Regions from separate parts of the Bacillus paramobilis genome, predicted to be linked through region 2. Evidence: riboswitches for the same ligand, from Rfam matches in the RefSeq annotation. Region 2 holds a riboswitch; the other holds the start of a gene.
What was found. Region 2 has a riboswitch for S-adenosylmethionine ahead of AABL52_RS02515 (methionine ABC transporter ATP-binding protein). Riboswitches for the same ligand answer to the same signal wherever they lie in the genome.
Positions count from the first base shown of each region.

Region 1 (3,433 bases), 1.9 Mb from region 2:
TCATACGGCGATTTGCATGTGCCATATTTTCACGTGCCATTAGTTCCATGCGCTTTGCGTGCATTTCTTTTAATTTATTTTTCATGTCAGAAAGACGACGCTCTAACTCATCGATTTGCTCTACAACACCAGCATACATTCCTTCTAATCGAGTTACTTGCCCTTCATAATAAGCTACTTCTTCTAATGCACGTTCGTGTAACTGTAATTCGCCTGCTTCTTGAGCGATGATAGCCTGTTTTGATCTTTTATTAACGAAATAACGCGCTTGCTCAAGCTCACGAGCGAAATTAGATTTTAATGTTTTATGACGCTGAATTAACTTCTCAATTTTTGTTGTTTCACGCTCACTATCGCGTAAATATTGGTTTAACATAGCGATTGGATTTTTTCTTTCTTTCTCATCTAACACATTATGAAAATCTGCTAAAATTGCATCGCGTACACGTCCGAATAAAGATTGTTTCATTATAATCTTCCTCTCTTCTACTTTATAAATTTGATTTGATTTTTATTAGTTTTTCATTAACTTGTTCCACTCATCTTCAAAGTTGCTATATGGTTTAGAACTTTCTGGTGCAGAATCAACAACTACATTTTTTTCTTTTTTCCACTCACGATATCCGTAGTATAAAACTACTAATGCTGCGATACCGATTAGTGCTGGGGAATGAGAAAGGGCGATGGACAAGCCGATCAAACCAACAATACCCCAAGCTAACTTTCCAAAAAATGATTGTGCTCGCACAAATGATTTATAGCTCCAGTACACAACTCCTGCTCCAATTGCGAACCCTATAATACCAGCAAGACTGCCAAGAGCAATTAAAGCTAAAATACCAGCCGCGATAAACGCTAGAAATTGTTTCATCTTGTGCTTGCCTCCCTTCGATTTGATACTCTTATCTTAACTATTTTTTCATCTTTCCATAACGAGCTTAAGAACCGTTTTTAACTCAGACTTAAGACCGAGTCGCATTCAGCCTTGTGCAAAAACTACGATTGGATAGGATGTTTCACTCTTTTATTGCACATAAAAAGCCGTACAGAGAATACTCTCTGTACGGCTTTCATTGCTATGCATAAACTTCATTTTTCATTATGCTGTTTTATGATATTCTTTCTTTCCCGCCACTTTAGAAAACCTCGGGAAACCAATTAATATAGAAATGATTCCACATACTCCAACTAAGATTGGATAAAACGCATATGGTAACAATTCAATCGGAGATAACGCCGCAAACCCTGCTGCTGTTAACATTTGAGCACCATACGGGATTAACCCTTGCACACAGCATGAGAAAAGATCTAATACACTCGCTGATTTACGAGGATCAATTTCATACTGATCTGCAATGTTTTTCGCAAGCGGACCTGTAAAGATAATAGAAATCGTATTATTTGCTGTACACATATTCGTCATACTTACTAAGCCAGCGATACCGAACTCTGCTCCTTTTTTCGAACGAATGTTACGCGTTAAAATATTCATTAAATATTGAATGCCACCATTATATTGAATCAGTTCGACCATACCGCCAATTAAAATAGCAAGTAATACTAACTCCATCATACCGCCCATTCCAGTCGTTACACTTTTAAAGAAACTCTCTAACGTGTAACTTCCATCTAAAAGACCGATAACGCCTGATAGTACTGTCCCACCAGTTAACACGATAAGTACATTCCAGCCAAGTAACGCTGTAATAAGTACTCCTGCATACGGTAAAATCTTTATCCAGTCAAAGCTATGCGCTTTAATCTGCGTATCACTTCCTAAGGTAACGATTACTAATAGTACAATTGTAATAACCGCTGCTGGTAATACAATTAAAAAGTTCGTTTTAAACTTATCTTTCATTTCTGTTCCTTGCGAACGTACAGCTGCGATTGTTGTATCTGAAATAAATGATAAATTATCACCAAACATCGCTCCACCAACAACAGTAGCCATCGTAAGTGCAATGGAGATATCAGTTTGCCCACTAATCCCTACAGCAATTGGTGCTAATGCAGCAATCGTTCCCATTGAAGTTCCCATCGCTAATGAAATAAATGCCCCTATAACAAAAATTCCAGCTACGATAAATCCTTGCGGCAAAATGGATAACGCTAAGTTAACTGTAGAATCAACGCCGCCCATCCCTTTTGCTGTTTCAGAAAATGCTCCTGCAAGCACAAATATTAGAACCATAATCATAATATCTGGGTTCCCTGCACCTTTAGCAAATCGTTCTACTTTTACATTAAAGCTTTCTTTACGATTCATTGCTAAAGCGACCCCTACAGCAATTGAAATTGCTACAAGTATCGGCAATTTATAGAAATCACCTGTAATAATTCCAGAACCAATAAATAGCGCCAAAAATATCCCCAGTGGTAATAAAGCCAAACCATTTCCTCTCGTTTCTTTCAAAGTACCATCTCTCCCTAGTTTCAACCTTTTTCTAATGAATAACAAAAGACCTCTTCCAATGAGAAGAGGTCTTATACATCTATAAGAAACGCTCTTCTCATCTTTCAAGCACATGCTTGCTGGATTTGGCACAGCACTCTGAAATCGAGTCCGCTGCCGAGGCATCGTAGGGCCAGTCCCTCCGCCTCTCTTTATAAGAAGGTTTCATATTTATTTTTTAATAATAATTTCTTCCCTAACTTTACTCGCTTACAAAACAAAAGTCAATTATTTTTTGTATAGATTTTTTTGGTAATTATGCAAAAATTTGAATACAACAATCATTTTAACTTTTTGATTTCTTCTTCCAATATTGAAATCCAATAAAATTCACTATTTTTTATTGCAGCTATTATCCATTTCGTAGTGCACCAAGCTAACTCATACTCTTCTTTTGTAACATCGCCACTTTTATAAGCATCCTCTAACTCATCTTCATCCAATATATACATTTTACCGTTCGGTAATAACACTACATCTAAATATAAATCATCAAAATAAGGTAAACCACGATCGTCTATTTCATATTCTTTCGCCACATCAATATAATATTGCACTAATTTTTTCTGATCATCTAACATAGCTGTAATCGCAAAGTTTTTCCCGTCTATGAAATATTGAATCCACGTAAACTGATTCCCTGCAATACAAAGTTCCTTACCATCATATTCTTTACAACTAGGTTCTTTCACCTTTTTTATTTCCAGTATTCCTAGCATTCCTTCTTCTATTTGCTTAACTGTATAATCTTTCTCTATTAGTCGCTTCCACGAAGAACCGTCACCATATTTACGTTTCATTACGTCCGCTTCCCTTCTATATAGAAAAGCCCCCACATATTATGTGAGAGCTTGTTCAAATTATAATTAAGCTGCTTGCTTATTAGAAATCTCTTTCAAATAGGCCTGTCCTTTTTCAGCGTCATACTGACCTTCCCACTTAGACATAACTACAGCCGCTAAAGAGTTACCTACAACG
Region 1 is NZ_CP151108.1:3,858,594-3,862,026, forward strand. Features, by position in the region: gene AABL52_RS19685 (PspA/IM30 family protein) at 1-469, opposite strand, end outside; gene AABL52_RS19690 (hypothetical protein) at 515-871, opposite strand; gene AABL52_RS19695 (Na+/H+ antiporter NhaC family protein) at 1,100-2,416, opposite strand; SAM riboswitch class I at 2,511-2,616, opposite strand; gene AABL52_RS19700 (DUF402 domain-containing protein) at 2,737-3,255, opposite strand; gene gltP (glutamate/aspartate:proton symporter GltP) at 3,322-3,433, opposite strand, start outside.
Region 1: it holds a riboswitch for S-adenosylmethionine, as region 2 does, so the genes downstream of both, AABL52_RS19695 (Na+/H+ antiporter NhaC family protein) here and AABL52_RS02515 (methionine ABC transporter ATP-binding protein) in region 2, are expected to answer to the same signal.

Region 2 (3,433 bases):
ATCCTTCTAAATATGCAAGTGTTCCAAGGCCACCAGCACCAACAACCCCCGCCATTGCTGTATAGCCTACTAAAGCAATTGTCGTAACCGTAATACCAGATACTAATGCTGGTAACGATTCTGGAATTAATACTTTCAAAATAATTGTGCTTGTTTTTGCTCCCATTGCTTTTGAAGCTTCAATTACACCTTTATCAATTTCACGAAGTGCAATTTCAACCATTCTCGCGTAGAATGGTGCCGCTCCAATAATTAAAGCCGGCAGTGCTGCACTCGCTCCAAGAATTGTTCCAAGCAGAATCTTTGTGAATGGGATTAATAAAATGATTAAAATGATGAACGGTATCGAGCGGAAAATGTTTACGAACGCTCCAATCGCCGTGTTAACTGCTTTGTTTTCCCATAAATTATCTTTCGCTGTCATAAAGAGTAACAATCCTAAAATTAGTCCTAAAACAAATGTGGCAAGAGCTGCGATTGCCGTCATATATAACGTTTCACCAGTTGCTTCTAACATTTGATTCCAATCAATATTTGTGAGTAACTTATCCATGTGCAATCACCTCCAGCTCTACTTGATCTTGATGTATTCCCTCTATCGCTTGCTGGATCGCTGTTTCCTCACCATTTAAATGAACAACTAAAGTACCGTAAGAGCCGTTATTCGTTTGTGCGATATTTCCTTGCAAAATGCTAACTTCTATATCACTGCGTTGCATTAATCTTTGAAGTACTGGTCTTTCTACAGCCTCACCGATAAACTGCAAACGAACTACTTTACCATCTGGATACTTTTCAATTAAGCTTTCAATCGTTTCATTTGTATCTTCAGAATCCGTTAACTGCTGTACAAATCGTTTCGTAATGTCTTTCTGCGGATTGCGAAATACATCCAGCACTGGACCCGTTTCTACAATCTTTCCTTTCTCCATTACCGCCACTCGATTACAAATCTTCCGAATCACATGCATCTCGTGTGTAATGAGTACAATTGTTAAACCGAGACGCTTATTAATATCTAATAACAAATCTAAAATTTGATCTGTCGTTTCTGGATCAAGAGCTGATGTTGCCTCATCACATAAAAGCACTTGTGGGTTGTTAGCTAATGCTCTTGCAATACCAACGCGTTGCTTTTGTCCTCCGCTCAGCTGAGATGGATACGCATCTCCTCTTCCTTCTAATCCAACAAGATGAATTAGCTCATCAACGCGTTTTCTTCTCGCCGCCCTATCAACACCTGCGATTTCAAGTGGAAACTCGATATTTTCACGTACAGTTCGTGACCAAAGTAAGTTGAAATGCTGAAAAATCATTCCGATTTCTTGCCTTGCCTTACGAAGTTCACTTCCTGTAATTGCTGAAATCACACGATTTGCAATTGTAATTTGGCCTGAAGTTGGTTTCTCTAGCTGATTGAATAATCTGATTAACGAACTTTTCCCAGCGCCACTATATCCGATAACACCAAATATTTCACCTTTGTCTATTTTTAAATTGGCATTATCTACAGCAGTGACATCACCGCTTTTTGCTTTATATATTTTCTTTACATTCTCTAATAGAATCATGGTGTATCACCCCTTTTTTATTTGGATCGACTCCGCAATTTTTTATGTTTAATGCGTGTAGTCCACCGTTATCACTACTTTTATTATTTGAATGTCCTCCACATTCAAACAATAAAAAAACCTTTCCGCTTTAGAGAAGCAGAAAGGTTTATATGCGTATATAACAACATTATCCCTCTCTCTCATCTCTCAAAGCATTTGCTTTGCAGGAATTGGCACCATTTCAACATAAGTTGACGGTTGCCGGGCTTCACAGGGCACAGTCCCTCCACCTCTCTTGATAAGAGAAATCAGATTACATTTTCGTCTGATTTGTAATTTATGAAATTGTCTATATTTTATGAATTGAATTGTATCAATATCCACACACCATGTCAACAGAAATTTTCGTAAAAAATGAACCTTCAGAATTTTAAGCGCCTACTGACATCGGTTTACATATATGAAACATCGATTCAACTAATAGCATCGTTCGATACGTTCCTGAATATTGTACACGTCCATCGTTCATTAACATTTGCAACCTTACATTTCCGTTCACCAATTGTTTTACATCTTCTTCATCTACACAAACGATTTGTTCCGTTCCTCTTTCCTCATGTAGCAGCTCTATATAATCCCTTGAAATTTGTAGCGAACAACTTTCATCTCCAAAACGGAAATTAACAGTTTTTTCTCCTTGTCTTAAAAGCGGCTCTAAATGATATTGACCATTAGCGTAATTTACAAATGATTGCAGCAAAGAATATAATTTCACCCTAAATCACATCCTTCATATCACTTTCTATTACACATACCATTCCCTCTCACTAAAGAGCAATCCTGTTACTTTCGCTCGACAAATACTGTAACCACCCTGCATCTCGACATATTTCCCGAGAAATATGTCGAGGCGGCAAAAACTTTGCCGCCTACTTTAATTCCGTATATAAATATTCAACCGAATGAAATGCATATATCTTCTTCATGAGTGTCCCATTTTCAAAAACAAGTAAACACGGTACACTTTCGATTCCATACTCTTTCGCTAAATGCGGAGCATAATTTAAATCTAACATTCCAATTTTGAGGTCTTCAATTGTCATCTCAACAACTGTTAACATCTTTTTTGCTAATTGGCATGTTCCACACATTGGAGTATATACATATAACACTGTTTTTTCTTCGTTCTCTATTAGGGCTGTTGCTTCGGCTCCTGTCCAGTCAATCACTTCTATCATTCCTTACCGTAAATATTCTGTATAAACGTCAATGTCAGCTCCCCATAATACATTTGCTAAGTGTGAAGATGGCGCAGTTGCCACTTCTCGGTACGAGCGATCAATATAAATATGCTCAGCTTGCGGAAATTCTTTTCGAAACTGTTTCCTTAACTTTTCTCCAGCATCATCAGCATCCACTAGTACATACACTTCCTTATCAAAAAACTGATCAATGAGCTCATCCATTTTCGACAAACCAATTGTACCATTTGTACAAACAATTTCCACCGGTTCACGAATAATAGATTCAATCTTTCTTCTATCTGATTTACCTTCTACAATAATGACTTTTTCTACATAAATCATATGTCATCACCCGATCACCATATACTATACAACCTTTAACTTAGTATATATTATATTCGTTATTTTCATGTTGTTTCCTGTTTATTTTTGCAAAAGAAAAGCGCAAGCGGCTCGTTCAGAACAAGAGGGCATTGGAACTCTTGAACTAGAGGCGCTTTTTGCCTCAAGTGAAAGAGTGAAATGACCGACTGTTCTAGCCGCTGGAGCTAGATCATAAAGAAAAGCGCAAGCGGCTCGCTCAGATTACGAAGCCCCATGAAACCTTACCGAAAAACATTCATTCCCATAATAGCT
Region 2 is NZ_CP151108.1:516,058-519,490, reverse strand. Features, by position in the region: gene AABL52_RS02520 (methionine ABC transporter permease) at 1-553, opposite strand, end outside; gene AABL52_RS02515 (methionine ABC transporter ATP-binding protein) at 546-1,571, opposite strand; SAM riboswitch class I at 1,751-1,858, opposite strand; gene AABL52_RS02510 (hypothetical protein) at 1,984-2,328, opposite strand; gene AABL52_RS02505 (thioredoxin family protein) at 2,483-2,791, opposite strand; gene AABL52_RS02500 (toprim domain-containing protein) at 2,795-3,139, opposite strand.